2 regions of the Pseudomonas sp. ArH3a genome follow, and region 2 is predicted to be linked to the other one. Evidence: predicted binding sites of a transcription regulator. Region 2 holds the regulator's gene; the other holds the start of a gene.
What was found. The regulator sigma-54, encoded in region 2, starts transcription at its own class of promoters, with help from an activator protein. The targets are predictions, from matches to a motif close to ANTGGCATNNANNTTGCTNT.
Positions count from the first base shown of each region.

Region 1: a site for sigma-54 is predicted at 7,446-7,465, ahead of glnA (glutamate--ammonia ligase). Genes of this name have one in related genera too.

Region 1 covers NZ_CP080330.1:647,821-662,609, reverse strand. The annotation lists gene K0P33_RS02945 (DUF2339 domain-containing protein) at 1-348, opposite strand, end outside; gene K0P33_RS02940 (glycogen/starch/alpha-glucan phosphorylase) at 519-2,969, opposite strand; gene K0P33_RS02935 (YkgJ family cysteine cluster protein) at 3,206-3,640, shown strand; gene typA (translational GTPase TypA) at 3,817-5,637, opposite strand; gene thiI (tRNA uracil 4-sulfurtransferase ThiI) at 5,777-7,231, opposite strand; gene glnA (glutamate--ammonia ligase) at 7,566-8,972, shown strand; gene K0P33_RS02915 (DUF6124 family protein) at 9,045-9,284, opposite strand; gene K0P33_RS02910 (chorismate mutase) at 9,730-10,266, shown strand; gene glnL (nitrogen regulation protein NR(II)) at 10,640-11,725, shown strand; gene ntrC (nitrogen regulation protein NR(I)) at 11,722-13,158, shown strand; gene K0P33_RS02895 (hypothetical protein) at 13,628-14,068, opposite strand; gene K0P33_RS02890 (tRNA (cytidine(34)-2'-O)-methyltransferase) at 14,067-14,522, shown strand; gene secB (protein-export chaperone SecB) at 14,673-14,789, opposite strand, start outside.
Region 2 covers NZ_CP080330.1:1,327,741-1,342,529, reverse strand. The annotation lists gene hisD (histidinol dehydrogenase) at 1-834, opposite strand, end outside; gene hisG (ATP phosphoribosyltransferase) at 962-1,597, opposite strand; gene murA (UDP-N-acetylglucosamine 1-carboxyvinyltransferase) at 1,832-3,097, opposite strand; gene K0P33_RS06050 (BolA family protein) at 3,121-3,375, opposite strand; gene K0P33_RS06045 (STAS domain-containing protein) at 3,490-3,795, opposite strand; gene K0P33_RS06040 (ABC transporter substrate-binding protein) at 3,792-4,439, opposite strand; gene mlaD (outer membrane lipid asymmetry maintenance protein MlaD) at 4,451-4,918, opposite strand; gene mlaE (lipid asymmetry maintenance ABC transporter permease subunit MlaE) at 4,918-5,715, opposite strand; gene K0P33_RS06025 (ATP-binding cassette domain-containing protein) at 5,715-6,524, opposite strand; gene K0P33_RS06020 (KpsF/GutQ family sugar-phosphate isomerase) at 6,827-7,801, shown strand; gene K0P33_RS06015 (HAD family hydrolase) at 7,802-8,326, shown strand; gene lptC (LPS export ABC transporter periplasmic protein LptC) at 8,335-8,907, shown strand; gene lptA (lipopolysaccharide transport periplasmic protein LptA) at 8,894-9,442, shown strand; gene lptB (LPS export ABC transporter ATP-binding protein) at 9,446-10,171, shown strand; gene K0P33_RS05995 (RNA polymerase factor sigma-54) at 10,356-11,849, shown strand; gene raiA (ribosome-associated translation inhibitor RaiA) at 11,925-12,230, shown strand; gene ptsN (PTS IIA-like nitrogen regulatory protein PtsN) at 12,243-12,707, shown strand; gene rapZ (RNase adapter RapZ) at 12,710-13,567, shown strand; gene K0P33_RS05975 (HPr family phosphocarrier protein) at 13,583-13,855, shown strand; gene K0P33_RS05970 (ZIP family metal transporter) at 13,893-14,786, opposite strand.

The DNA of each region.
Region 1 (14,789 bases), 680 kb from region 2:
CTGGCTGGTTTCGGCCACTGTGGCGACAGGCGCCAGTTCGGCGGGCAGTTCCCAAACAAGTTCGGGCTTTTCAACCACAGGTACGGGTTCTGGGAGAGGGGTTTCAACAATCACGCTGCTGGTCGGCGGGGGCACTTCCAACTGCCGCAGGCGCTCACCCAGCGCTATCAGCGCCTTCTGCGTGGTCTCCAACTGACGAGCTTGCTGGTCCGCTTGGGCGGACAGCCTCGACAGGCGAATCGCCTGGCCAATGCCCAAGCCCAATAGCGCACCGAAACCGGCATCAGTGAACGACTCATCGAGTGTCCAGCCGAGCACCAGGCCAATCAGCATGAAGATCCATTGCATAGTCGATATCCCTAAGCAGCCCGAGGCGGGCAAACCGGGGGCTAGTATATCGACGCAGCACTAATGTGGGAGCGGGCTTGCCCGCGATAGCGGTGTATCAGTCGACATATTTGCAAACTGACACTGCGCTATCGCGGGCAAGCCCGCCCCCACACTTGGATCAGCGGTGTTTAGTCGAGGGCTTTCCATATCTCGGTGGCGTATTCGCGGATCGTGCGATCCGAGCTGAACCACCCCATCCGCGCCGTATTGAGCACCGCCGAACGCCACCACGCCTTGGAGTCATGCCAATGCGCCTCGACCCGTGCCTGGGCATCCCAGTAGGAATCGAAGTCGGCACACACCAGGAAACGGTCGTAGTCGATCAGGCCATCGATCAAACCCACATAACGGCCCGGATCATCCGGCGAGAACACCCCGCCCCGGATCGCTTGCAGCACATCGTTGAGGCGATGGGAGGCGGCAATTTCCGGCCCGGCGTTGAATTCACCGGCGTGCTTGCGGGCTTCCACCTGCTGCGCACTGAGGCCGAAAATAAACATGTGATCGGCGCCCACGCGCTCGTGCATCTCCACGTTGGCGCCGTCCATGGTGCCGATGGTCAGCGCGCCGTTGAGGCCAAACTTCATGTTACTGGTGCCCGAGGCTTCGAAGCCCGCCGTGGAGATCTGCTCCGACAAATCTGCCGCCGGGATGATGCTTTCCGCCAGGCTGACGTTGTAGTTGGGCAGGAACACCACCTTGAGCAAGCCGCGCACGGTGGGGTCGTTGTTCACGGTGCGGGCGATGTCGTTGGTCAACTTGATGATCAACTTGGCCTGGTGATAACTCGCGGCGGCCTTGCCCGCGAAGATCTTCACCCGTGGCACCCAGTCAGTGCCCGGCTCGGCGCGTATCGCCTGGTACAGCGCCACGGTGTGCAGCAGGTTGAGCAACTGGCGTTTGTATTCGTGGATGCGTTTGACCTGCACGTCGAACATCGCCGCCGGGTTGACGGAGATGCCCAGGCGCTCGTGGATGATCTCGGCCAGCGCGCGCTTGCTGTGCAGGCGCTGATCGGCGAAGGCTTTGCGGAAAGACTGCTTCTCGGCGAAGGTTTCCAGCTCCGTCAGGCGGGTTTCCATGGTGTCGAGAATGTCCGGGCCCAGCGCTTCCACCAGCATCTCGGTGAGCTTGGGGTTGGCCTGGTACAGCCAGCGGCGGAAGGTGATGCCGTTGGTTTTGTTGTTGATGCGCTCCGGGTACAGCTTGTGCATTTCGGAGAACACCGTGCTGCGCATCAGCTGGGTGTGCAAGCCGGACACGCCGTTGACGCTGTGGGAGCCCAGGAACGCCAGGTTGCCCATGCGCACACGGCGGCCGTTGTCTTCTTCGATCAGCGACACGGCGCGCAGCACGTCAAAGTCGTGAATGCCTTTGGCGCGCAGCGAGTCGATGTGCTGGGCGTTGATCAGGTAGATGATCTGCATGTGCCGGGGCAGCATGCGTTCCATCAGGCCCACAGGCCAGGTTTCCAATGCCTCGGGTAGCAAGGTGTGGTTGGTGTAGGAAAGGGTTTCAACCGTCACATCCCACGCGGCTTCCCACGGAATGTCATGCAGGTCGACGAGTTGGCGCATCAGCTCAGCCACGGCAATCGAGGGGTGAGTGTCGTTGAGCTGGATGGCGGCGTGCTCGCCCAGGCTCAATACCGAGCCGTGCATGTTTTTGTGGCGGCGCAGCAAGTCTTGCAAGGAGGCGGCGACGAAGAAGTATTCCTGGCGCAGGCGCAGTTCCTGCCCCGCTTCGGTGCTGTCGGCCGGGTAAAGCACTCGCGAGATGCTTTCGGCGCGGGCGACTTCGGCGACGGCGCCCAAGTGGTCACCGGCGTTGAAACGTTCCAGGTGCAGGTCTTCCACGGCGCGTGCACGCCACAGGCGCAGGGTGTTGACGCTGGCGCCACGCCAGCCGACGACTGGGGTGTCATAAGCAACCGCGCGCACGGTTTCACTGGGCGTCCACACTTGGATCAGCTTGCCGGAGGCGTCCGGCAGGGTTTCGACGCTACCGCCAAAGCCGATCGGGTAAATCACTTCGGCCCGCTCGAATTCCCATGGGTTACCAAAGTCCAGCCAGCGCTCGGTCTGTTCCTGCTGCCAGCCATCAACAATCGCCTGGCGGAACAGGCCGTGCTCATAACGAATGCCATACCCGTGGCCGGCAATGCCCAGGGTCGACATGCTTTCCATAAAGCATGCCGCCAAGCGGCCCAGGCCACCGTTGCCGAGCGCCGCGTCGGGCTCCAGCAGGCGGATGCGCTCCAGGTCGACTCCCAGTTCGGAGAGTGCTTCGCGCGCGATCTCCAGCACGCCAAGGTTGCTCAGGCTGTCGTAGAGCAAACGACCGATCAGGAATTCGAGAGAGAGGTAATAAACCCGCTTCTGGCCTTTGCGGTAAATACGCCGTGTATGGTCCATCCAATGGTCGACCATCTGGTCGCGCGCGGCCAGGGCAATGGCTTCAAACCAGTCGTGGTCGAAGGCGTGGTCGGGGTCTTTGCCCACCGCGTAGGTGAGTTTGGTCAAGACAGCATCGCGGAATGCGGCTACCTCTGCTTCTCGTGCAAGCGGTTCCTGAGACATCGGTGCGACCTCGGGCGAGATTGAAGGAGTTGCTAGAGCCTAGTCGGTCTGACAGACGGCGGACGTGCTGGTTCGGCAGTTTTTTAACTCATTCACCTTTGCGGGAAATTGATGCAGGGGTCGTGCCCGAACGGCGCTTGAGCAGCCTTCGGGCTGAAAACCGCAAAATATTGTTCAAAAAATCATCAATCCCGGTATTATCGCGCGCCCGGATATAGCCCCACCTTGGAACCCTGATGAAGCCTCAACTGATCGCCGCCGCGGAACTCGACCGTCTCGAGACCTGGCAGAAATATTCCGCCCACATGTGCGGTGGCTGCGTGTCCAGCTGCTGCACGCTGCCGGTTGAGGTGAAGATCAAGGACCTGATCCGCATTGGCATCGTTGACGAGTTCGAACGCGGCGACCCGCCGAAGAACATCGCCAAGCGTTTGCAGAAGGAAGGCATCGTCGAGCGCTACAACTCCAAATCCGAAATTTTTACCCTGCAGCGCATGAGCAACAACGATTGCCTGTACCTGGATCGTAAGACGCGCTTCTGCACTATTTATGACAAGCGCCCGGATACCTGCCGCAACCACCCGAAAATCGGCCCGCGGCCTGGGTATTGCGCGTATAAGCCGAAGGAAGTGGTGCGCGAGACTAAGTTCAAGACCCTCGACAAGTTCTGATCATCGTTCCCACGCTCTGCGTGGGAACGCCTCTTGGGACGCTCCACGGCCCGCCTTTAAGAGCGGACGCGGAGCGTCCAGAGCTAAATTCCCACGCAGAGCGTGGGAACGATCAGGCATAAAAAAACGCCCCCGGCCTTTCGACCGGGGGCGTTTTTCATTCAGCCTGAGTTAACTCAGTTCTTGGCTTTCTTGGCAGCGCGGGTACGCTCGCCTTCGTCCAGGATCTTCTTACGCAGGCGGATCGACTTAGGCGTAACTTCGCACAGCTCGTCGTCCTGGATGAATTCCAGAGCCTGTTCCAGGGTGAAGCGAACAGGTGGAACCAGAGCGATGGTTTCGTCTTTACCCGAAGCACGCATGTTGTCGAGCTTCTTGCCTTTGGTTGGGTTGACGCCCATGTCGTTGTCACGGCTGTTCAGACCAACGATCTGACCGTTGTAGATCTCTTGACCGTGTTCAACGAACAGCTTGCCACGCGCCTGGAGAGTTTCCAGGGAGTAGGTCAGCGCCTTGCCGGTTTCTACCGATACCAGAACACCGTTCTGACGGCCGGACATGTCGCCGGACTTCATGGTGTCGTAGCGATCGAAGATCGAGGTCAGGATGCCAGCACCGTTGGTCAGGGTCAGGAACTGGTTACGGAAACCGATCAGACCACGAGCAGGGATGTTGTATTCCAGACGCACACGGCCTTTGCCATCCGGCACCATGTTGGTCAGGTCGCCGCGACGCAGGCCCATCTCTTCCATGACTTTGCCCTGGGATTCTTCCGGGGTGTCGATGGTCACGTCTTCAAACGGTTCCTGCTTCACGCCGTCAACCTGACGGATGATCACTTCCGGACGACCAACGCCCATTTCGAAGCCTTCGCGACGCATGGTCTCGATCAGTACCGAGAGGTGCAGCTCACCACGGCCGGAAACCTTGAACTTGTCAGCCGAGTCGCCTTCTTCAACGCGCAGTGCAACGTTGTACAGCAGCTCTTTGTCCAGACGTTCCTTGATGTTACGGGAAGTCACGAACTTGCCTTCTTTACCGCAGAAAGGCGAGTCGTTTACCTGGAAGGTCATGGAAACGGTTGGCTCGTCAACGGTCAGAGGCTTCATCGCCTCGACAGTGTCCGGCTGGCACAGGGTGTCGGAGATGAACAGCGAGTCCATACCGCTGACGCACACGATGTCGCCTGCGAAAGCTTCTTCAACGTCGATACGGTGCAGACCGTGGTGACCCATCAGCTTCAGGATACGACCGTTACGCTTCTTACCGTCGGCACCGATAGCAACAACCGGAGTGTTCGGCTTGACGCTACCACGAGCGATACGGCCAACGCCGATAACACCCAGGAAGCTGTTGTAGTCCAGTGCCGAGATTTGCATCTGGAACGGGCCTTCACGGTCAACCTTCGGCGGTGGAACGTGGTCAACGATCGCCTGGTACAGCGGGGTCATGTCTTCCGCCATGGCGGTGTGTTCCAGACCGGCAATACCGTTCAGGGCAGAGGCGTAGATCACTTGGAAATCAAGCTGCTCTTCGGTTGCACCCAGGTTGTCGAACAGGTCGAAAATCTGGTCCAGAACCCAGTCCGGACGCGCGCCTGGACGGTCAACCTTGTTGATGCACACGATCGGACGCAGGCCGGCTTCGAAAGCCTTCTTGGTCACGAAACGGGTTTGCGGCATAGGGCCGTCTTGGGCATCAACCAGCAGCAGAACGGAGTCAACCATCGACATTACACGTTCAACTTCACCGCCGAAGTCGGCGTGGCCCGGGGTGTCCACGATGTTGATGTGGTAGCCGTTCCAGTTGATAGCGGTGTTTTTAGCCAGGATGGTAATACCGCGCTCTTTTTCCTGGTCGTTGGAGTCCATCACGCGCTCGTCGTTGAGCTCGTTGCGCTCCAGGGTGCCGGATTGACGCAGGAGTTTGTCTACCAGGGTGGTTTTACCATGGTCAACGTGAGCAATGATGGCGATGTTACGTAGATTTTCGATCACTTGTGTATCTCGATCAGAGGATTCGGTGTGCTGACAGGTCGTGGCAGCGATTAACAGTAGAGTCAGGCCTTGCCGTTACAGCTTGACGGCAGAGTCGGGGGGCCGGTGACGCAGGCCACAGGCAAACAGCCCCGGGCTCTTAGCTCGGTCGATAAACGCGCACATTGGCATGCCCCTCACTGAGCAAATGGTGGGCATGCAGGCGACTCATCACGCCTTTGTCGCAATACAGCAGGTACTGACGGCTGTTATCCAGTTCCTTGAAACGCGCGTTCAATGCGTAGAACGGCAGCGCTTGCACGTCGATGCCAGTGATTTCCAGCGGCTCATCTTCCGCGGCATCCGGGTGACGGATGTCGACGACAATCTGGCCGGCCAGGGCTTCGCTGACTTCTTCGATTTGCACGTCTTGGCCCAGTTCGTCGATTACGCGATCGATCGGGACCATTTTGGCGTTCTCGAGCGCACGCTCCAGAATCGCCATGTCGAACTGTTGTTCTTCGTACTCCACGCGGTTGCGCTTGGCGTGGGTCTTGGGGTTCACCGAGATGACCCCGCAATATTCAGGCATGTGCTTGGCGAAATCCGCCGTGCCGATTTCTTCGGCCAGGTCGATGATGTCCTGCTTGTGACTGGCAATCAGCGGGCGCAGCACCAGCTTTTCGGTCACGCAGTCAATCAGCGACAGGTTCGGCAGCGTCTGGCTGGAAACCTGGGAGATCGCTTCGCCGGTCACCAGCGCGTCGATCTGCAACTGATCGGCGATTCGGGACGCAGCGCGCAACATCATACGCTTCAATACTACGCCCATATGACTGTTATCGACTTTGCCGAGAATTTCGCCCAGCACTTCCTCGAACGGCACGCTTACGAATAGCACGCGCTGGGAGCTGCCGTACTTCTTCCAGATAAAATGCGCGACTTCCATCACGCCCAATTCGTGTGCACGCCCGCCCAGATTAAAGAAGCAGAAGTGGCTCATCAGGCCGCGGCGCATGATCTGGTAGGCCGCCACTGTGGAATCGAAACCGCCGGACATCAGTACCAGGGTCTGTTCCAGGGCGCCCAACGGGTAGCCGCCAATGCTGTTGTGCTGGCTGTGGATCACAAACAACCGTTGGTCGCGAATTTCCATGCGCACTTCAATTTGCGGCGCTTTCAGGGAAATTCCGGCGGCGCCGCACTCGCGACGCAGCTTGCTGCCGACGTATTTCTCGACGTCCATGGAGGTGAAGGTGTGCTTGCCGGCGCGCTTGCAGCGCACCGAAAAAATCTTGCCTTCTAACTCTGTGCCGAAATGCAGTTTGCACTTTTCGGTGATGTCGTCGAAGTCGCCCAGCGGGTACTCATCCACCTGCAGGAAATGCGCGATGCCCGGCATGCAGCTCAGGCGCTCGGTCATGTCCTTCAAGGCTTTGGCGTCGGTGACACGGGTTTCCAGCTCGAGGTTGTCCCACACGCCGTTCACCACCACAGCCGGGTCCAAGTCACGGAGCACGGCACGGATGTTCTTGGCCAACTGACGGATGAAACGCATCCGTACCGGTCGGCTTTTGATGGTGATCTCGGGGAACACTTTAACGATTAATTTCATGGAAACAGCGCGCGCCGGGCCTGCTGAAAAAGGGGGGCGCGGATTATAGCGGAAATCGCTCAAGGTTTAACCAGTTAATATGCATTGACGATACCGCGCACCAAAACGGGTCATTTGCGCAAATTAACGCTACATTGCAGTGCGTTAATTATTCCGCTTCAGCGGATTGCACCGTTATAGGGGCCATTTTGAGGCAAAAAGGCCATGTTGGCGCACTGGCATGCAATTTGCTCTCTTGTGAGGCAGGTTGCCTTGGTCGAGTATTCGCGCCGGCATCACCCACATTCTAAGGGCTAACTCCACTACCCCAGCCCGAAGCCACCCGGAGGACACCATGTCGAAGTCGGTTCAACTCATCAAAGATCATGACGTTAAATGGATTGATCTGCGCTTCACGGACACTAAAGGTACTCAGCACCACGTGACCATGCCGGCTCGCGACGCGCTGGATGATGCTTTCTTCGAAGAAGGCAAAATGTTCGACGGTTCCTCCATTGCTGGCTGGAAAGGCATCGAAGCTTCCGACATGATCCTGATGCCGGACGACAGCACTGCCGTTCTCGACCCGTTCACCGAAGACCCAACCCTGATCATCGTCTGCGACGTGATCGAGCCTTCGACCATGCAAGGCTACGACCGCGACCCACGTGCGATCGCCAAGCGTGCCGAGGAATACCTGAAGTCGACCGGTATCGGCGACACCGTATTCGTTGGCCCAGAGCCAGAATTCTTCATCTTTGATTCGGTCAAGTTCAAGTCCGACATCTCCGGCTCCATGTTCAAGATCTTCTCTGAACAAGGTTCGTGGATGTCCGACCAGGACATCGAAGGCGGCAACAAAGGCCACCGTCCAGGTATCAAAGGTGGCTACTTCCCAGTTCCGCCATTCGACCACGACCACGAAATCCGTACCTCCATGTGCAACGCCATGGAAGAAATGGGCTTGGTCATCGAAGTTCACCACCACGAAGTGGCGACTGCCGGCCAGAACGAAATCGGTGTGAAGTTCAACACCCTGGTGGCCAAGGCTGACGAAGTTCAGACCCTGAAGTACTGCGTACACAACGTGGCTGATGCCTACGGCCGTACCGCTACCTTCATGCCTAAGCCGCTGTATGGCGATAACGGTTCGGGTATGCACGTTCACCTGTCCATCGCCAAAGATGGCAAGAACACCTTCGCTGGCGAAGGTTATGCCGGCCTGTCCGACACCGCCCTGTACTTCATCGGCGGTATCATCAAGCACGGTAAGGCCCTGAACGGCTTCACCAACCCGTCGACCAACTCCTACAAGCGTCTGGTCCCAGGTTTCGAAGCGCCGGTAATGCTGGCCTACTCGGCTCGCAACCGTTCCGCCTCGATCCGTATTCCTTACGTGTCCAGCCCACGCGCTCGCCGTATCGAAGCGCGCTTCCCGGACCCAGCAGCTAACCCGTACTTGGCTTTCGCTGCCCTGGTCATGGCTGGCCTGGACGGTATCCAGAACAAGATCCACCCAGGCGACGCCGCCGACAAAAACTTGTACGACCTGCCGCCTGAAGAGGCCAAAGAGATCCCACAAGTGTGCGGCAGCCTGAAAGAAGCCCTGGAAGAGCTGGACAAGGGCCGTGCGTTCCTGACCAAAGGCGGCGTATTCAGCGACGACTTCATCGATGCCTACATCGAGCTGAAAAGCGAAGAAGAAATCAAAGTACGCACCTTCGTACACCCACTGGAATACGAGCTGTACTACAGCTGCTGATCCGGTAGCGCTGCTTAACGTGGCGTGATGAAAAAAGACCTCCTTCGGGAGGTCTTTTTTTTTGCCTGGGGTTCAGCAGGCCGGGGCGTGGCGGTCGAGCATCTTGGCAATCATCAAGGTACCCAAGGCACTGAGCTGGTGAATCGCCAGAACCGTATCGCGGTGTTTGCCTTCCAGCGCCTCGGACAAATCAAGCAACAAGGTGCTGACCGAGGAGAAGGCTTCAAAGCTGTTGACCAGCAGGGACTCGTCGTCGCTACCGGGATCGATGGTGAAGACGGATGGAGGTGGATTTGGGGTTGGTTTGAACATTTTCTACATTCCTCAATGAGGCCGCCTTCGCTTCGCTACTAAACGAAAGGGTGGCGGCTGTGCGCAGGTTAGTAGACCGGTGAATGTAGAAGCCCGGCGCATCCGAGGATGCCCTGCGCACAGCCACCATCAAGCACAGATTTGGGAAATCTGATTGATGGAGAATGCACGACCTACAATTCGAATCCAGGCTACTAAACCTGATCGCTGATGAGCAGCGACCGAGCAACCTTAAAGACGACAAGCCAGCCGTACAAGCCGGCGGATTCTGGCTCACCTGTAGGCAAGCACGCAAGTTAAGGTAGCCTCTGACTGACACCGCCCCCAACCTGCAAACCCAATCAACATGTGGGCGCTGGCTTGCCTGCGATAGCATCAGCTGGGTATACCTGCTGTACCGAGTTGCCCGCATCGCAGGCAAGCCAGCTCCCACAGGAGATCTGCTTTGAAACATCGACTTGTGTTCGCTTTGTTATTTATCAGCGCCAGTGCGAGCGCCGCGCCGCCCACCCTGGAGCCTCTGCTCAACAGCATCGCCGAGCGCCTGGAGATCGCCGACCAGGTTGCCCTGAGCAAATGGGACAGCCACAAGCCCGTAGAGGACAAGAAGCGCGAACAGGAAGTGATCGCCAGCGTCGTCGCCCAGGCGCCTACTTACAAACTGGACCCCGCCGCCGCCGAGCAATTTTTCTCGGCGCAGATCGAAGCCAATAAGTTGGTGCAATACACCCATCTATCCGACTGGCAGTTCCAAGGCAAAGCGCCCGACAACCCGCGCCCGGACCTGGTGAAGCAGATTCGTCCGCAGCTGGATCAACTGCAAAAACGCCTGCTCCAGCAGCTTGCGGACTTCACCCCACAGCGCACCGACCCACAGTGCCCGCAATGGTTGACGCAAGCCGTCCATGAGCCACAGAACGAACCAATGCGCCAACTGGCGATGATCCGCGCCACCGCTGAGCTGTGCATCTACAAAGGTTAAAGACTGCAAACCCAATCAGAACTGTGGGAGCTGGCTTGCCTGCGATAGCGTCGGCACATTCAATATTGCTATCGCAGGCAAGCCAGCTCCCACATTGACCTAGATACTCATGCCAATTCATCGCCAGCCCTCACTTCCTGAACAGGTTTCACAAAACCGCACTATATTGGTGCGATAGCCTGCACGCTTCCCATCTGCCCAGCCCATTTTGGTTCGATTCTTCCCGAACAAGCTGGCAGAACGCCACAGTTTCGCGCCTTAAACCCCTATTTCAGGGGTTTAACGCTTCTTTTCGGAGCCTTGGTTTGGTTTTTGCATTTTCCTTGTATCAGCGTGTGCCTCAAGCCCGCGCCTTGCTCCAAAAGAGGTCCTGATGACCATCAGCGATGCACTGCACCGTTTGTTACTCGACAACCTGACCACCGCGACCATTCTGCTCAATGACGACCTGCGTCTTGAGTACATGAACCCGGCGGCGGAGATGCTCCTGGCCATCAGCGGCCAGCGCAGCCATGGGCAGTTCATCAGCGAATTGTTCACCGAGTCGGCCGAAGCCTTGAGTTCTTTGCGCCAGGCGGTGGAGCAGGCACACCCGTTCACCAAGCGCGAAGCGATGCTCACCGCCCTCACCGGCCAGACGCTGACGGTCGACTACGCCGTGACCCCGATCCTGAGCAACGGCACCACCCTGCTGCTGCTCGAAGTGCACCCACGTGACCGCCTGCTGCGCATCACCAAGGAAGAAGCGCAGCTGTCCAAGCAGGAAACCAGCAAGATGCTGGTGCGCGGCCTGGCCCACGAGATCAAGAACCCGTTGGGCGGGATTCGCGGCGCCGCGCAACTGCTGGCCCGCGAACTGCCGGAGGAGCACCTCAAGGACTACACCAACGTCATCATCGAGGAGGCCGACCGCTTGCGTAACCTGGTGGACCGCATGCTCGGCTCCAACAAGTTGCCATCGCTGGCGATGACCAACGTGCACGAGGTGCTGGAGCGCGTCTGCCAACTGGTCGAGGCCGAAAGCCAAGGCTGCATCACCCTGGTGCGCGACTACGACCCAAGCATTCCCGACGTGTTGATCGACCGCGAACAGATGATCCAGGCGGTGCTCAATATCGTGCGCAACGCCATGCAGGCCATCAGCAGCCAGAACGAGCTGCGCCTGGGCCGCATCAGCCTGCGCACCCGCGCCCTGCGCCAGTTCACCATCGGCCATGTGCGCCATCGCCTGGTGACCAAAGTCGAGATCATCGACAACGGCCCGGGCATTCCTGCGGAACTGCAGGAAACCATTTTCTTTCCCATGGTCAGCGGCCGCCCGGACGGTACCGGGCTGGGCCTGGCCATTACTCAGAACATCATCAGCCAGCACCAGGGCTTGATCGAATGTGAAAGCCATCCCGGCCACACCACGTTCTCGATCTTTCTGCCTCTGGAACAAGGAGCCCCATCGACATGAGCCGTAGTGAAACTGTCTGGATCGTCGATGACGACCGTTCTATCCGCTGGGTCCTCGAGAAAGCCTTGCAACAGGAAGGCATGACCACCCAGAGCTTCGACAGCGCCGACGGCGTGATGAGCCGCCTGGCGCGCCAGCAGCCGGACGTGATCATCTCCGACATCCGCATGCCCGGCGCCAGTGGCCTGGACTTGCTCGCGCGCATCCGTGAGCAGCACCCGCGCCTGCCGGTGATCATCATGACCGCGCACTCGGACCTGGACAGCGCTGTCGCGTCCTATCAAGGCGGCGCCTTTGAATACCTGCCCAAGCCGTTCGACGTGGATGAGGCGGTGGCGCTGGTCAAGCGCGCCAACCAGCACGCCCAGGAACAACAGAACCAGCAAGCCCCACCCGCCCTGACCCGCACCACGGAAATCATCGGCGAAGCGCCGGCGATGCAGGAAGTGTTTCGCGCCATCGGGCGCTTGAGCCACTCCAACATCACCGTGCTGATCAACGGCGAGTCGGGCACCGGTAAAGAGCTGGTGGCGCATGCACTGCACCGCCACAGCCCACGGGCGGCCTCGCCGTTTATCGCGCTGAACATGGCGGCGATTCCCAAGGATTTGATGGAATCCGAGCTGTTCGGCCATGAGAAAGGCGCCTTCACCGGTGCCGCCAACCTGCGTCGCGGCCGCTTTGAACAGGCCGACGGCGGTACGCTGTTCCTGGATGAGATCGGCGACATGCCGGCCGACACCCAGACCCGCTTGCTGCGCGTATTGGCCGACGGCGAGTTCTATCGCGTTGGCGGGCACACGCCGGTCAAGGTCGACGTGCGCATCATCGCGGCGACCCACCAGAACCTCGAAACCTTGGTGCACGCGGGCAAATTCCGTGAAGACTTGTTCCACCGTCTGAACGTGATCCGTATCCATATCCCACGCATGTCGGACCGTCGCGAAGACATCCCGACCCTGGCCCGCCACTTCCTCAGCCGCGCCGCGCAGGAGCTGGCCGTCGAGCCGAAGCTGCTGAAAAGCGAGACTGAGGAATACCTCAAGAACCTGCCATGGCCAGGTAACGTGCGCCAGCTGGAGAACACCTGCCGCTGGATCACCGTGATGGCTTCGGGTCGCGAAGTGCATATCAGCGACCTGCCGCCGGAGCTGCTCAGCCTGCCGCAGGACTCAGCCCCTGTGACCAACTGGGAACAGGCGCTGCGCCAATGGGCAGATCAGGCCTTGGCGCGTGGCCAGTCGAACCTGCTCGACAGCGCCGTGCCGGCGTTCGAGCGAATCATGATCGAAACCGCCTTGAAGCACACCGCCGGCCGCCGCCGCGACGCCGCCGTGCTGCTGGGCTGGGGCCGTAATACCCTGACGCGCAAGATCAAGGAGCTGGGGATGAAGGTGGATGGCGGGGATGAAGATGAGGGTGATGAGGGCTGACTGATCGTTCCCACGCTCTGCGTGGGAATGCCTCCCCGGACGCTCCGCGTCCAGGCCTCACTGCAACTTGAGGTCTGTGCACTGGTGACGCGGAGCGTCACACGATGCATTCCCACGCGGAGCGTGGGAACGATCAGATCAGATGCAGTGCACCGCTTCAATGCACCATGAACCGGCATCGGGCATGGATCCAACGCTTGAAACATCAGCCACGCTGAAAAAACCTTGAACAGCAAAAACACCAAAGCCCCGTATTCCGGGGCTTTGCGCTTTATGGCGTGATTTTTTGGCACAAATTACAAACTCTGGCACGCGCCCTGCAATAACCCTTGTACTACCCAGTTTCGGGGACCTTGGTACAGGCAGGCCGAGAATCCCCTCTTTACACCTGGGGTGCTTGATGCGGATCGCGTCGTGCCCCACACCCGTTTCGGGAACCTCGGTACAGGCAGGCCGGGGATTCCCTCTTTTATTGCTCTTGGAGATGGATCTCAAGCCGCCAGCGGCCATCGGCCTTCTCTCCCTTCCATTCCCCGCGCAACGGCCGAGCCGCCACCAGGTTGAGCAGCAAGCCGCTATCGGTCTTGCGGATGCGCCAGTTCACGTCCTTGTCATTGACCTTGAGTTGCCCATTGGCCACCTTGCCCTGCGCGTCGAACAGCAGCGCCACGGTGCCATCCACCTGCTCGCCGTGCAGCTTGGGCTCGCTGTTGAACCACACCACCACGCCGTCCTTTGCCAGCTCTACCTGTTGCAATTCGACCGGCTCCGGGGTGGTCAGGCGGCCAATCATCAGGCCGATCATCAAACCGACAATCACCATTGAGCCCAAGACCCTGGGCAATAGCTTCGGCCTTGGGTCGTCTTCAGGGGTAGAATGCAGCGCATCTTTGCCTTCGGAGCCGTGCATGTTTCACGTCATCCTTTTTCAACCAGAAATTCCGCCGAATACCGGCAACGTTATCAGGCTGTGCGCCAACAGTGGCTGCCACCTGCATTTGATTGAGCCGCTGGGCTTCGACATGGACGACAAGCGCCTGCGCCGCGCCGGGCTGGACTACCACGAGTACGCCACGCTCAAGCGCCACGCCGATCTGGCCAGTTGCCTGGAAAGCCTGGGCCACCCACGGCTGTTCGCGTTTACCACCAAGGGCTCGCGGCCGTTTCATGATGCCAGCTTTGCCGAAGGCGACGCCTTCCTGTTCGGCCCGGAAAGCCGTGGCCTGCCGGCCGAGGTGCTCGACGCACTGCCCGACGGCCATCGCCTGCGCTTGCCGATGCGCGAGGGTTGCCGCAGCTTGAACCTGTCGAACACCGTGGCCGTCGCGGTCTACGAAGGCTGGCGCCAGCTCGGCTTCAAGTAACACGTAAAAACAAATGTGGGAGCGGGCTTGTGTGGGAGCCGGGCTTGCCCGCGATGCAGGCACCTCGGTGTGTCAGTCACACCGGGGTGATGCTATCGCAGGCAAGCCAGCTCCCACACAAGCCCGCTCCCACATTTTTACCGCGTCGACTTACTGAACGGTCGACGAACCTTCCTGTTGCATGCGCTGCAGCTCTTGCGCGTACAAGGCATCGAAGTTCACCGGAGCCAGCATCAGCGCAGGGAACGAGCCACGGGTGACCAGGCT
Region 2 (14,789 bases):
GCTGACCAGGATTGCCTGGGCGTCTTCGTCGTGCTCGGCCTGGGAGAACAGGTCCATGGCGATCCAGTCCGGGTCGGTCTGGCCGTCACACACCACGAGGATTTCCGAGGGGCCGGCGATCATGTCGATACCGACCTGGCCAAACACGTGGCGCTTGGCGGTGGCCACATAGATATTGCCGGGGCCAACCACTTTGTCGACCTTCGGCACGCTCTCGGTGCCATAGGCCAGCGCGGCAACGGCTTGAGCGCCGCCGATGGTGAACACGCGGTCCACACCGGCAATGCACGCGGCCGCCAGCACCAGCTCGTTGATTTCACCGCGCGGGGTTGGCACCACCATGACCACTTCGGTCACGCCCGCCACCTTGGCCGGGATCGCGTTCATCAGCACCGACGATGGGTACGAGGCTTTACCGCCGGGCACGTACAGCCCAGCGCGGTCCAGCGGCGTAACCTTCTGGCCCAGCACCGTGCCGTCGGCCTCGGTGTAGCTCCAGGAATCCTGCTTCTGTTTTTCGTGGTAGCTGCGCACCCGTGCTGCCGCGACTTCAAGGGCTTCACGCTGTGGCGCAGTGATGCGCGTCAAAGCCAGCTCCAGACGCTCGCGCGGCAGGATCAGGTCGGACATCGACGCCACGTCGAGGCCATCGAACTGGCGAGTGAAATCCACCAGCGCCGCATCGCCGCGCTCGCGCACGGCCTTGATGATGTCGAGCACCCGCTGGTTGACCGAGTCGTCGGACACGCTTTCCCAGCTCAGCAGATGATCCAGATGATGGGCGAAATCCGGGTCGGCAGCGTTGAGTCGGGCAATTGCAGTGGACGTGGTCATAGCGAGGGCCTCATAGGATTGGCAAAAATACTCAGGCGCCGAAAGTTAGCAGTCGATCCGCTTGGGCACCTGAGAATTCTGGCTATGAGGCGGATAGACGGGCGCGGCCTAGGGCCGCGCAGGTGAGTCAACCGCGGTGTCGAGACTCCACTGCCTTGCGCAGGGTGTCGATCAACGCCTGGATTCGGGCGTGTTGCATCTTCATTGAAGCTTTGTTGACGACCAGACGGGAGCTGATGTCGGCAATAAAATCCTGGGGTTCGAGACCGTTGGCACGCAGGGTGTTGCCGGTGTCGACCACGTCGATGATCTTGTCGGCCAAGCCGATCAGCGGGGCCAGTTCCATCGAGCCGTAGAGTTTGATGATGTCGACCTGACGGCCCTGCTCGGCGTAGTAACGTTTGGCGACGTTGACGAACTTGGTTGCCACGCGCAGGCGGCCCTTAGGTTCGACGTCACCGACGCGGCCGGCGGTCATCAACTTGCACAGGGCGATACGCAGGTCCAGCGGCTCGTACAGGCCCTGGCCGCCGTATTCCATCAGCACGTCTTTACCGGCCACACCGAGGTCGGCCGCGCCATGTTCAACGTAGGTCGGCACGTCGGTAGCCCGAACGATCAGCAGGCGAACGTCGTCCTGGGTCGTAGGGATGATCAGCTTGCGGCTCTTGTCCGGATTCTCGGTCGGCACGATGCCCGCTTCAGCCAGAAGCGGCAAAGTGTCGTCAAGGATGCGGCCCTTGGACAGTGCGATGGTCAACATGGGAAACGTCAGTCCTTCATCAGGCTATTGCTGTCCGGTCGCAAACGGCGCCAGACACAGATCGAGGCCATTACAGCCTCGATTTGAAACAAACCATTTAACAACAAACACCTTCCTGTGGCGAGGGAGCTTGCTCCCGTTGGGTCGCAAAGCGGCCCCCAAGAGCGGGACTGCTGCGCAGCCCAGCGGGAGCAAGCTCCCTCACCACAGTAAAGGTATTTGCAGTTCCGGGGACTAGCCCGGTACGCGGCGGATCTTGGCGCCGAGCATCTGCAGTTTTTCTTCGATGCACTCGTAACCACGGTCGATGTGGTAGATGCGGTCGATCAGGGTATCGCCGTCAGCGCACAGCGCCGAGATCACCAGGCTGGCCGAGGCACGCAGGTCGGTGGCCATGACTGGCGCGCCCTTGAGCTTCTCGATGCCGGTAACGATGGCCGTGTTGCCTTCGACCTGGATCTTGGCGCCCATGCGGTGCAGTTCATACACGTGCATGAAGCGGTTTTCGAAGATGGTCTCGATCACGGCACCGGTGCCTTCGGCAATCGCGTTCAAGGAGATGAACTGCGCTTGCATGTCGGTCGGGAACGCCGGGTACGGAGCAGTACGCACGTTGACAGCTTTTGGCCGCTTGCCGTGCATGTTCAGCTCGATCCAGTCGGAACCGGTGGTGATTTCAGCACCCGCTTCCTTGAGTTTTTCCAAGACGGCTTCAAGGATGGTCGGATCGGTGTCCTTAACCTTGACGCGACCACCGGTCACGGCGGCAGCCACCAGGTAGGTGCCGGTCTCGATACGGTCGGGCATCACTTTGTAGGTGGCCGAGTGCAGGCGTTTAACACCCTCGATGGTGATGGTGTCGGTGCCGGCGCCGGTGATGTTGGCACCCATGGCGATCAAGAAGTTGGCCAGGTCGACCACTTCAGGCTCGCGCGCGGCGTTTTGCAGCACGCTGCGACCGTTGGCCAGGGCAGCGGCCATCATGATGTTCTCGGTACCGGTCACGCTGACGGTATCAAAGAAGAAATTGGCACCGCGCAAGCCGCCTTCTGGCGCCTTGGCCTTGATGTAGCCGCCTTCGACGTCGATGGTGGCGCCCATGGCTTCAAGGCCACGGATGTGCAGGTCGACCGGACGCGAACCGATGGCGCAACCGCCAGGCAACGCCACTTCGGCTTCACCAAAACGGGCAACCATCGGGCCCAGTACCAGGATCGACGCACGCATGGTTTTCACCAATTCGTACGGAGCGATCAGGGTCTTGATAGTGCGCGGGTCGATTTCGACAGACAGCTTCTCGTCGATCACCGGCTCAATGCCCATGCGACCGAACAGTTCGATCATGGTGGTGATGTCGTGCAGGTGCGGCAGGTTGGCCACAGTCACCGGGCCATCGCACAGCAGGGTCGCTGCCAGGATCGGCAAGGCGGAGTTTTTCGCACCGGAAATGCGGATCTCGCCATCAAGGCGGACACCGCCGGTAATAATCAATTTATCCATAAGAATCTCGACGCCTTGGGGGCTCAGGTGCGCTCGGCCCAGGCCGCGCGGCTGAAAAATTTCATAGTGACCGCGTGGATGCTGCCATCGGTGATCCACGGGTTCAAATGGGCATAGATCTGCTGTTGACGCTTGACCGGGCTCAGTGCCGCCAGTTCATCGCTAATCACATTCAGCTGGAAGTTGCAGCCTTCGCCTTCAACTTCAACCTGCACTTGTGAAGGAAGGCTATTCGACAGCTTTTCTTCAAGGAAGCTCTTAACTTCGTAGGCCTGCATGCTCAACCTCTATCGGCGCCAAGTGCGCACGGGTCGCACATCATACAAAAAAGCCCCGCGCCTGCGAACCCCGCATAGCAGGACTCTGACGGGGGGCCTCTTTAATAATGTGTATTAAGGATGCGCCAACAGTTCGGTAATACCGGAAACCTCGGCAATTTCGCGCATGTGCTCGGGCAACGCACGGATGCTGAACGGCTTCTTGACCGCTTCAGCATCGCGCATGAAACACAGCAACAACGACAGACCGACGCTGCTGGACTTGGTCACCGCCGAGCAATCAAGCACCAACGCAGGCGCGTTGCTGCTGTTGATCAGCGCCTGGCCCTGCTTGCGCAGGTCAGGCCCGGAGCGGTAATCGAGCACGCCACTGAGAAACAACTCACCGGCGTCGCCAAGACGAACAGCCGACTCGGTCATTGCGCAGGCTTCCCAGCTTGTTTGTCGGTTTCTTCCTTGGCCTTGGCGACTTCACCGGCCCAACCATTGATGGTTTTGTCCAGGTTGTTGCCATTGCGCTGCATCGCGTCAGCGAACTGATCGCGGAACAGCTTGCCAATGTTGATGCCGTTGATGATCACGTTACGCAGTTTCCACTCGCCGCTGATCTTCTCCAGTGTGTACTGCACAGGATAAACGGCGCCGTTGGTGCCCTTAACGGTCATGTTAACGCTGGTGCGGTCACCCGACTCATCCCCGGCCGGAGCAACGGTAATGCCCTGGTTGTTGTACTCCAGCAGGGCGTTGCCATAGAACTGGAACAGGCCCTTCTTGAAGTTTTCCTGGAATGTTTGCATCTGCGCAGGCGTAGCTTTGCGTGAATACTTGACCGTCATGATGCTGCGGGAAATGCCTTCGGCATCGACCACTGGGCCCACAATGGTATTCAGCGCATCGTAGAACTTCGTTGGGTCTTGCTTGTACTGCTCTTTGTTGGCAGTCAGGTCAGCCAACATTTTGTTGGTCGTGTCCTGCACCAGATCGTGCGCAGAACCCGCCGCGTTGGCCATCATCGGCAGTGCTGCAAGCAGCACCAGCAGGCCACGTCGCAAGGTAGAGATCATGAACAGATTCCTCATTTGGCGTCTTTATTGACCGTATTGAGCAGGAATTTACCGATCAAGTCTTCAAGCACCAACGACGACTGTGTGTCGTGGATTGTCGAACCATCCTTGAGCAAGGCTGTTTCCCCGCCCACGCTGATACCGATGTACTTCTCGCCCAGCAAACCAGCAGTGAGGATAGATGCAGTGGAGTCAGTCGGCAGATTATCTACCTTCTTATCGACTTGCATGGTCACTCGGCCGGTGAAGCTGTCGCGATCCAGATCGATTGCCGTGACCTTGCCGACGGTTACACCGGCCATGGTCACTTTGGCTCTGACAGTCAAACCGGCGATATTATCGAAGTACGCGTAAAGTTTATAAGTGTCGGCGGTGGGGCTGGCCGACAGGCCGCTGACTCGCAGGGCCAACAACAGTAAAGCCAGGATGCCAGCCAGCAAGAAAAGGCCGACACCGATTTCCACAGTGCGGTTTTGCATCAGAAATCTCCAAACATCAAGGCGGTCAAAATGAAGTCAAGGCCCAGTACCGCCAGCGAGGCGTACACAACGGTCTTGGTGGTGGCGCGACTGATCCCTTCTGAAGTGGGCTCACAGTCATAGCCTTGGAATACGGCGATCCAGGTCACTACAAAGGCGAAGACGATGCTCTTTATGATGCCGTTGAGCACGTCGCCGCTGAAGGTCACGCTGTTTTGCATGTTGCCCCAGTACGAGCCGTCATAGACGCCCAACCAGTCAACCGCCACCCACGAGCCGCCCCAGATACCGACCACGCTGAAGATCATCGCCAGCAGAGGCAGGGAAATGAAGCCGGCCCACAGGCGCGGGGCAACAATGTATTTGAGCGGGTCCACGCCGATCATTTCCAGGCTGGACAACTGCTCGGTGGACTTCATGTTGCCGATCTCGGCGGTCAATGCAGACCCTGCGCGCCCGGCAAACAGCAAGGCGGTGACAACCGGGCCGAGTTCACGCAACAGCGTCAGGGCGACCATCTGCCCCACCGCCTGCTCCGAACCGTAGCTGGAGAGGATATTGAACCCCTGCAACGCCAGCACCATGCCGATGAAAATCCCGGACACCACGATAATGACCAGGGACATCACGCCGATCGAGTGCAATTGCTTGAGCAGCAGGCCAAAACCGCCGCCGATGCCGCCGCGACCGAGCAGTGCGTGAAACAGAAAAATGGTCGAACGCCCCAGCACTTCGACCAGATCGATGCCGGAGCGACCGAAAAGGCGAACCTTCTCGAGTAAAGATGTCTTGCGCATCAGCGCTTCCCCAGAAGATCTGAGCGGTAGTCCGCTGCCGGAAAATGAAAAGGCACCGGGCCATCGGGATCGCCGGTCATGAATTGGCGAATACGCGGGTTATCAGCGTTCATCAGTTCTTCAGGCGTGCCCTGCCCCAGCACCTGACCATCGCCTACTACATAAAGGTAGTCGGCAATGCTCGCGGTTTCGGCCAGGTCGTGGGACACCACGATACTGGTAATCCCCAACGCGTCGTTGAGCAGGCGGATCAGGCGTACCAGCACGCCCATGGCGATCGGGTCCTGGCCTACAAAAGGCTCGTCATACATGAGGATTTGCGGATCCAGCGCGATGGCACGCGCCAACGCGACACGACGCTTCATGCCGCCGGACAATTCGTCAGGCATCAGGTCGATGGCGCCGCGAAGGCCGACGGCCTGCAGCTTCAGCAACACAATGTCACGAATCATCTCATCGGACAGTTGCGTGTGCACCCGCAGCGGAAACGCCACGTTTTCGAACACATCGAGGTCAGTGAACAGCGCGCCACTCTGGAACAGCACGCCCATATGCTTGCGCGCATCGAACAGATCGCTGCGCGACAGGGTCGGCAGGTTCTGGCCGTTGACCCACACTTCGCCGGCGCTAGGGCGCAATTGCATACCCATCAGGCGCAACAGGGTGGTCTTGCCGCAACCGGAAGGCCCCATGATGCCCGTGACTTTTCCGCGGGGAATGCGAATATCGACGTTATTGAAGATGCTGCGCGTCCCGCGCTTGAAGGTAAGGCCCTTCAGCTCGACCGCGTAGGCGTTATCGGCACTCATCTAATCTCCTTGGGATGCAGCCTTTCACTCAGACACCATGTTTGCGACATTCGTTTGCGACAGATGCGCAATAAATAGTTAGCCACATGGGTTGGGCGGACCGAACTGACGGCGAACTATATCACTGCTGGTACAGCGCCCCCAAGGCCGGAACAGCGCTCGTTCAGATTCGGGACAGGGAAAAAACGTTGCTGTGCACTAATCTTAGGCACTTGCAGAATAAACCCTGACGAACTTGCGTGAGGGAATTGATCATTACCGCTATAATCGCCGACTTTTCGTCAGGCTATACGATTTCAGACATGAGCCAATCCAGCGACCTTATTCAATCCGCACAACGCACCATCCGCCTCGAGCTTGAAGCCGTAGAAGGTTTGCTGGCCCATATCGACGCGGATTTCGTACGCGCCTGCGAAATGATTCTGGCCAGCAAGGGCCGCGTTGTCGTGGTCGGCATGGGCAAATCAGGCCATGTCGGCAACAAAATCGCCGCCACCTTGGCAAGCACCGGGACCACGGCTTTTTTCGTGCACCCGGCCGAGGCCAGCCACGGCGACATGGGCATGATCACCAAGGATGACATTATCCTGGCGCTGTCGAACTCCGGCAGCACTAATGAAATCGTGACCCTGCTGCCACTGATCAAACGCCTGGGCATCCAGATGATCAGCATTACCGGCAACCCGGACTCGACGCTGGCCAAGGCCGCCGAGGTCAACCTGAATGTTCACGTGGACCACGAAGCCTGCCCGCTGAACCTGGCACCGACCTCCTCCACCACCGCAGCGCTGGTGATGGGCGATGCCTTGGCAGTGGCGCTGCTGGAGTCACGCGGGTTTACCGCCGAGGATTTCGCATTTTCCCACCCGGGTGGCGCCTTGGGCCGCCGCCTGCTGCTGAAAGTCGAAAACGTCATGCACTCCGGTGATGAATTGCCTCACGTCCCGCGCGGTACCCTGCTTAAGGACGCCCTGATGGAAATGACCCTCAAGCGCCTGGGCATGACAGTCATCCTGGAATCCGATGGCCGCCTGGCCGGGGTGTTCACTGACGGCGACTTGCGCCGTACCCTGGACCGTAACCTCGACATTCAAACGGCTACGATCGACGAAGTCATGACCCCACGCGGCAAGACCGCACGCCCTGAAATGCTGGCGGCCGAAGCGCTGAAGATCATGGAAGACCACAAGATTCTTGCGCTGGTGGTCGTCGACGGTGACGATCACGCGGTCGGCGCCCTGAACATGCACGACTTGCTGCGTGCGGGAGTGATGTAAATGTCCAGCGACCTGTTGCAACGCGGTAAAAACATCAAACTGGCGATTTTCGACGTCGACGGCGTACTGACCGATGGCCGCCTGTACTTTCTCGAAGACGGCAGCGAGTTCAAGACGTTCAATACCCTCGATGGCCAAGGCATCAAGATGTTGATGGCTGCGGGCGTGCAAACGGCGATTATCAGCGGTCGAAAAACACCGGTTGTGGAACGCCGCGCACAAAACCTGGGGATTCCTTACCTGTATCAGGGCCGCGAGGATAAACTGGTGGTTCTGGACGAGCTTCTTGGACAGCTCAACCTAAGCTATGAGCAGGTCGCCTACCTGGGCGATGATCTGCCTGACCTGCCGGTCATTCGCCGGGTAGGCCTGGGCATGGCCGTCGCGAACGCCGCGGCATTTGTGCGCGAACACGCCCATGGCATCACTACCGCACGTGGCGGTGAAGGTGCTGCCCGCGAGTTCTGCGAGTTGATCCTGCGTGCCCAGGGCAGTCTTGAAGCGGCCCACGCCGCCTACCTATAGAGCTTTTTATGCTGAGCAAAAAGATTCGCAAATTTCTGTTATTCGGGGTGATCGCCGCGCTGTTCCTGGCGGTGGGCTACTGGAATATCAGCCCGGAGCGCTTTCTCGACAAGCCTGTAGTGGCCGTCGACGAGAGCGCTATCGCCTATTACGCCATCAACGCCCACACCATACAGTTCCTGCCTGACGGCAAGGTTCAGTACGAAATGACCGCCGATAAAGTCGAAAACCTCAAGGCCACGGACGTCAGCCTACTGACCAACCCCGACCTGAACCTCTACCGCGGTACCGAGTTCCCATGGCATGTCACCAGCAAGCGCGGTGAGGTGAACAAGGGTGGCACCCAGGTAGAACTGATCGACTCGGTCCGCGTTGCACGCACCGACGATAAGAACCGCGACACCATCATTACCAGCAGTCGCATGACCGTTTTCCCACAACAGCAATATGCGCAGACCGAGCAAGACGTTAGAATCGACGGCGCTGGCGGTGTATCGACTGGCAAGGGAATGAAAGCGTATTTGAAAGAAAGCAGGATACACCTGCTATCGAACGTAAGAGGACAGTATGAGGCTCGTTAAAACCCTCCCTATTTTGCTCGGTCTGGGCGCAGCACTGGGAAGCGTGAGCGCCTGGGCTCTGCCGAACGATAGCCAGCAACCGATCCACATTCAGGCTGACGATGCGCAGCTGGATGACAAACAAGGTGTGGCCACCTACACCGGCGGCGTGATCATCACCCAAGGCTCGATGAAAATCACCGGCAACACGGTGACGCTCACGCGTACCCCGGCCGGCGATATTGACGTGGTGACGTCGGTGGGCAACCTGGCCTATTTCGAACAGAAGCAGGCGCCCGCCGATACCGCCCCGATGAAGGGCTACGGCAAGACCATCCAGTACCACGCCCAGCAGAACCGCATTGTCCTGATCGATCAGGCCAAAGTGGTCAGCACCGATGGCAACACCACGGAAGGTGAAAAAATCACCTATGACACCGTGAAGCAGATCGCTCAGGCCGGCCGCGCCAATGGCAGCAAGGTCACCGCACCTCGCCCGCGTATCGACATGGTTATCCAGCCGAAGCAGAAAGCTGACGCGAAGAAGGCGAACTAACGAATGGCAACCCTGAAAGCCCAGCATCTGGCCAAGGCCTATAAAAGCCGTCAGGTCGTACGCGACGTGAGCCTGTCGATCGACAGTGGCCAGATCGTCGGCTTGCTTGGCCCGAACGGTGCCGGCAAGACCACATGCTTCTATATGATCGTCGGGCTGGTTCAGGCGGATCAAGGGCGTGTACTGATCGACGACTTGGACGTCAGCCATCAGCCCATGCACGGTCGTGCACGCGCAGGTATCGGCTATCTTCCCCAGGAAGCGTCGATCTTCCGCAAACTGTCAGTGGCCGACAACATCATGGCGATCCTTGAGACCCGCAAGGAACTCGACCGTGATGGCCGCCGCAAGGAGCTGGAAAGCCTGCTGCAGGAGTTCCATATCAACCACATTCGCGACAACCTCGGCATGAGCTTGTCCGGTGGTGAGCGTCGCCGTGTGGAAATCGCCCGCGCCCTGGCCACTGCGCCTAAGTTCATCCTGCTGGACGAGCCGTTTGCCGGCGTCGACCCGATCTCGGTCGGCGACATCAAACAGATCATCTATCACCTCAAGGCCAAGGGTATCGGCGTATTGATCACCGACCACAACGTCCGTGAGACCCTCGATATCTGTGAAACAGCTTATATCGTCAACGATGGCCAGCTGATCGCCGAAGGCGATTCCGCCACTATCCTGGCCAACGAACTGGTCAAGGAAGTGTACCTGGGCCATGAGTTCCGCCTGTAAGCACTGTGGTGTCTGGCCATTCGCCAAGGCGCGCGGGAGTCAATAAAAACCTCGTTTTTTTTATTGTTACCGCGCTCTAGGCAAAGCCCCCGATATCAGGCATATAATTTGCTTATGTTTGGCGCTCACGCGCCCTGTCGTGGATGGCGCATTGCGCCGGCGAATAAGGTGTTAAGCCCCTGCCATGAAACCATCGCTAGTCCTGAGAATGGGCCAGCAGCTGACGATGACACCGCAGCTGCAACAGGCCATCCGCCTGCTCCAATTGTCGACCCTGGACCTGCAACAGGAAATCCAGGAGGCCCTGGAGTCCAATCCGATGCTCGAACGCCAGGAAGAAGGCGACGACTTCGATAATGCAGACCCGCTGGCCGACAACATCGAGCAAAAACCCAACGCCGACGTGCAGGAACCCTCTTATCAGGAAACCGCCCCGACGGTGGATAACCTTGAGGAAGGCGAATGGAACGAGCGCATTCCCAACGAGCTTCCCGTGGACACCGCGTGGGAAGACGTCTACCAGACCAGCGCCAGCAGCCTGCCGAGCAATGATGATGACGAGTGGGATTTCACCACCCGTACGTCCGTCGGCGAGAGCCTGCAAAGCCATTTGTTGTGGCAACTGAACCTCGCGCCGATGTCGGACACCGATCGCCTGATCGCCGTCACCCTGATCGACTGCATCAATAACCAGGGCTACCTGGACGAAACCCTTGATGAAATCCTCGAGGCCTTCGACCCTGAACTGGACATTGAACTGGACGAAATCGAAGCCGTCCTGCACCGCATCCAACAATTCGAGCCCGCCGGTATCGGCGCTCGCACGCTCAGCGAGTGCCTGCTGCTGCAACTGCGCCAACTGCCGGCCAAGACCCCTTGGCTCGCTGAGGCCCAGCGCCTGGTCACCGACTACATCGACCTGCTGGGCAGCCGCGACTACAGCCAGCTGATGCGCCGCATGAAGCTCAAGGAAGACGACCTGCGCCAGGTCATTGAGCTGGTACAGAGCCTCAACCCTCGCCCGGGCTCGCAGATCGAGTCCAGCGAAGCCGAATACGTGGTTCCCGACGTGATCGTGCGCAAGGACAACGAGCGCTGGCTGGTGGAATTGAACCAGGAATCGGTGCCGCGCCTGCGCGTCAACCCGCAATACGCAGGCTTTGTGCGCCGCGCCGACACCAGCGCCGACAACACCTTCATGCGCAACCAGTTGCAGGAAGCGCGCTGGTTCATCAAGAGCCTGCAGAGCCGCAACGAAACCCTGATGAAAGTGGCCACCCAGATCGTCGAGCACCAGCGCGGCTTCCTGGAATATGGCGACGAGGCCATGAAACCGCTGGTGCTGCACGACATCGCTGAGGCGGTGGGCATGCACGAATCGACGATTTCCCGGGTGACCACGCAAAAATTCATGCATACCCCACGGGGTATTTATGAGTTGAAATACTTTTTCTCCAGCCACGTCAGCACCTCCGAAGGCGGCGAATGCTCGTCCACGGCGATCCGCGCGATCATCAAAAAACTGGTTGCCGCGGAAAATCAGAAAAAGCCGTTGAGTGACAGCAAGATCGCTGGTTTACTGGAGGCACAAGGCATTCAGGTCGCCCGTCGAACCGTCGCCAAGTACCGCGAGTCCCTCGGGATCGCGCCTTCCAGCGAGCGTAAGCGTTTGATGTGACGGGCGGGCCATAGCGTTCCAGTGGCGGGTATTCCTACCCGCCGCTTTATGCACTGGCAACGAAGGAGAAGCTGTATGCAAGTCAATATCAGTGGACACCAACTGGAAGTGACCGAACCGCTGCGCGCCTATATAGGCGAAAAGCTCAAAAGAATTGAGGGGCATTTCGACAAGATCACCAATGTGCAAGTCATCATGACTGTCGAAAAGCTGAAGCAGAAAATCGAAGCCACCTTGCGTATACCCGGCGGGGAAGTCGTCGCCAATGCTGAGCATTCAGATATGTATGCCGCCATTGACGACCTGACCGACAAGCTGGATCGCCAAATCAAAAAGCATAAGGAAAAGCAGCAGAGCCTTCTTCAGGGCACAGGCCGCTAACACTCCCCACCCATGATCCGACTTGAAACCATCCTGACCCCCGGCCGTTCCCTCGTGAACGTGCCGGGCGGCAGTAAAAAGCGCGCCCTAGAACAAATTGCCAACCTGATCGGCCGCGAAGTGCCCGAACTGGATACGCAAGCTGTGTATGAGGCACTTATCGCCCGTGAAAAACTCGGTTCAACCGGTTTTGGCAACGGTATCGCGATTCCTCACTGCCGCCTGCAAGGCTGTGAAGCCCCAGTGAGCGCCCTGCTGCACCTCGATGCACCAATTGATTTCGACGCCATCGACGGCGCACCGGTCGACCTGCTGTTCGTTCTGCTGGTCCCGCAAGCCGCCACCGATGCACACCTGGAACTGCTCCGGCAGATCGCCAGCATGCTCGACCGCAAGGAAGTACGCGACAAACTGCGCAGTGCCAGCACCAACGAGGCGCTCTATCAGGTTGTCCTGGATGAACAAAGCGGGCAGTAATCATGCGTTTGATCATCGTCAGCGGCCGTTCCGGCTCGGGTAAAAGCACTGCCCTCAACGTTCTTGAGGACAACGGCTTCTATTGCATCGACAACCTGCCTGCGGGCCTGCTGCCTGAACTGGCGGAGCGCGCGCTGATCCACACTGAATTGGCACAACCCCTGGTTGCCGTTTCGATTGACGCCCGCAACCTGCCCAGCCACCTTGAGCGATTCCCGCAATTGCTCGAGGAAGTGCGCGCCAAGCACATTCATTGCGATGTGCTCTACTTGGATGCGGACGAAGAAACGCTGCTCAAGCGCTTTTCCGAGACCCGCCGACGCCACCCCCTCAGCAGCCCGCATCGCTCCCTGGCCGAAGCCATTGAGGACGAGACCACGCTGCTCGGCCCGATCATTGACCTCGCCGACCTCAAGATCAACACCACCAGCCTGAACCTGTATCAATTGCGGGATGCCATCAAGCTGCGCCTGCTGAACCAGCCGGAGCCCGGTACCGCTTTTCTGGTCGAGTCGTTTGGCTTCAAGCGCGGCATGCCGGTGGACGCCGACCTGGTCTTTGATGTGCGTTGCCTGCCTAACCCTTATTGGAAGCCAGAACTGCGCGAACAGTCGGGGCTGGATCAGCCTGTAGCCGAATACCTGGCCGCGCAGCCGGATGTAGAGGAGATGTTCCAAGACATCTCCAGCTACCTGCTCAAATGGTTGCCGCGCTTTGCTGCGAGCAATCGGGCCTATGTCACCATTGCCATTGGCTGTACCGGCGGCCACCATCGCTCCGTCTACCTGACCGAACGCCTGGGCCAGGTGCTGCAGCAAACCCTCAAGAACGTCCAGGTTCGCCACCGCGACCTTAGCTGAAAGGACCACCCCGCGATGCCCGCTCTGGAAATTGAAATCATCAACAAGCTGGGCCTGCACGCTCGCGCTTCCGCTAAATTCGTCGGCGTTGCCGGACAATTTCCTTGCGAGATCTACGCCGGGCGCACGCCGGAGTCCATGGTCAACGGCAAGAGCATCATGTCGATGATGATGCTGGCCGCCGGCAAGGGCACCAAGATTCACCTGAAGACGCAAGGCGAGCAGGAACAGGAAGCGATGGATGCCTTGGTGGCGCTGATCAACAACTACTTCGACGAGGGTGAGTAAATCCACCCTTTGAGAGGGATGTGAGGCTGCAACAGCCTCACCCCAGAGCTGTATCCATCACCATCATTAAACAGAACCCGATGCACAACCCCAAGCTGGCAAGCTTTTCGTGACCATTGCGGCGCGATTCGGGGATCACTTCGTGAGTCACCACCAGCAACATCGCACCAGCCGCAAGCGCGAGGCCCAGCGGTAACAAAACTTCTGCCAGGCTCACCAGCCACGCGCACAACACAGCGAATACCGGCTCTACCAACCCTGACGCGGCGCCGATCAGGAACGCTTTGACCCGCGACATCCCGGCCCCGGCCAAGACCAGCGCAATCACCAAACCTTCCGGCACGTCCTGCAGGGCAATGCCCATGGCCAGGCTATCGGCATCCGGCATGCCGCCACCGGCAGAGACGCCCACCGCCATGCCTTCCGGAATGTTGTGGGCAATGATGGCGAACACAAACAGCCAGATGCGGGGTGGGATCACCGGTTTATCCGGCGTGCCCACCAGCATTTCCGGGCTGGCGCCGGAGACCTTGCGGTCGACCAGGTACAGCCCGAACGCTCCCAGCATGATCCCAAAGCTGATCAAGCCGCTGGCGCCCCAGGGCGAAAGCCCCAGGCCTTCAGCGGCAGTGATACCCGGCACGATCAGCGAAAAGGCAGTTGCTGCCAACATCACTCCAGCACCAAAGCCCAACAATGTATCGCTGAGCGCTACCGGCATCCGACGAATCACCAGCACCGGCACCGCGCCCAGCGCCGTGCCGAGCGCGCAGATCGACCCGCCCTGCAAGGCACGCAGGATGCGCGGTTCAAGGTCCAGCCAGGCCAGCCCGTGGGCCACCAGCAATGCAGTACCTGCCAATAGCAGCAGTGAGCCAAACGCATAACGAAACATTCGTCCGCTGCTGATCGCCAGTATTTCAGTGCCCATAGT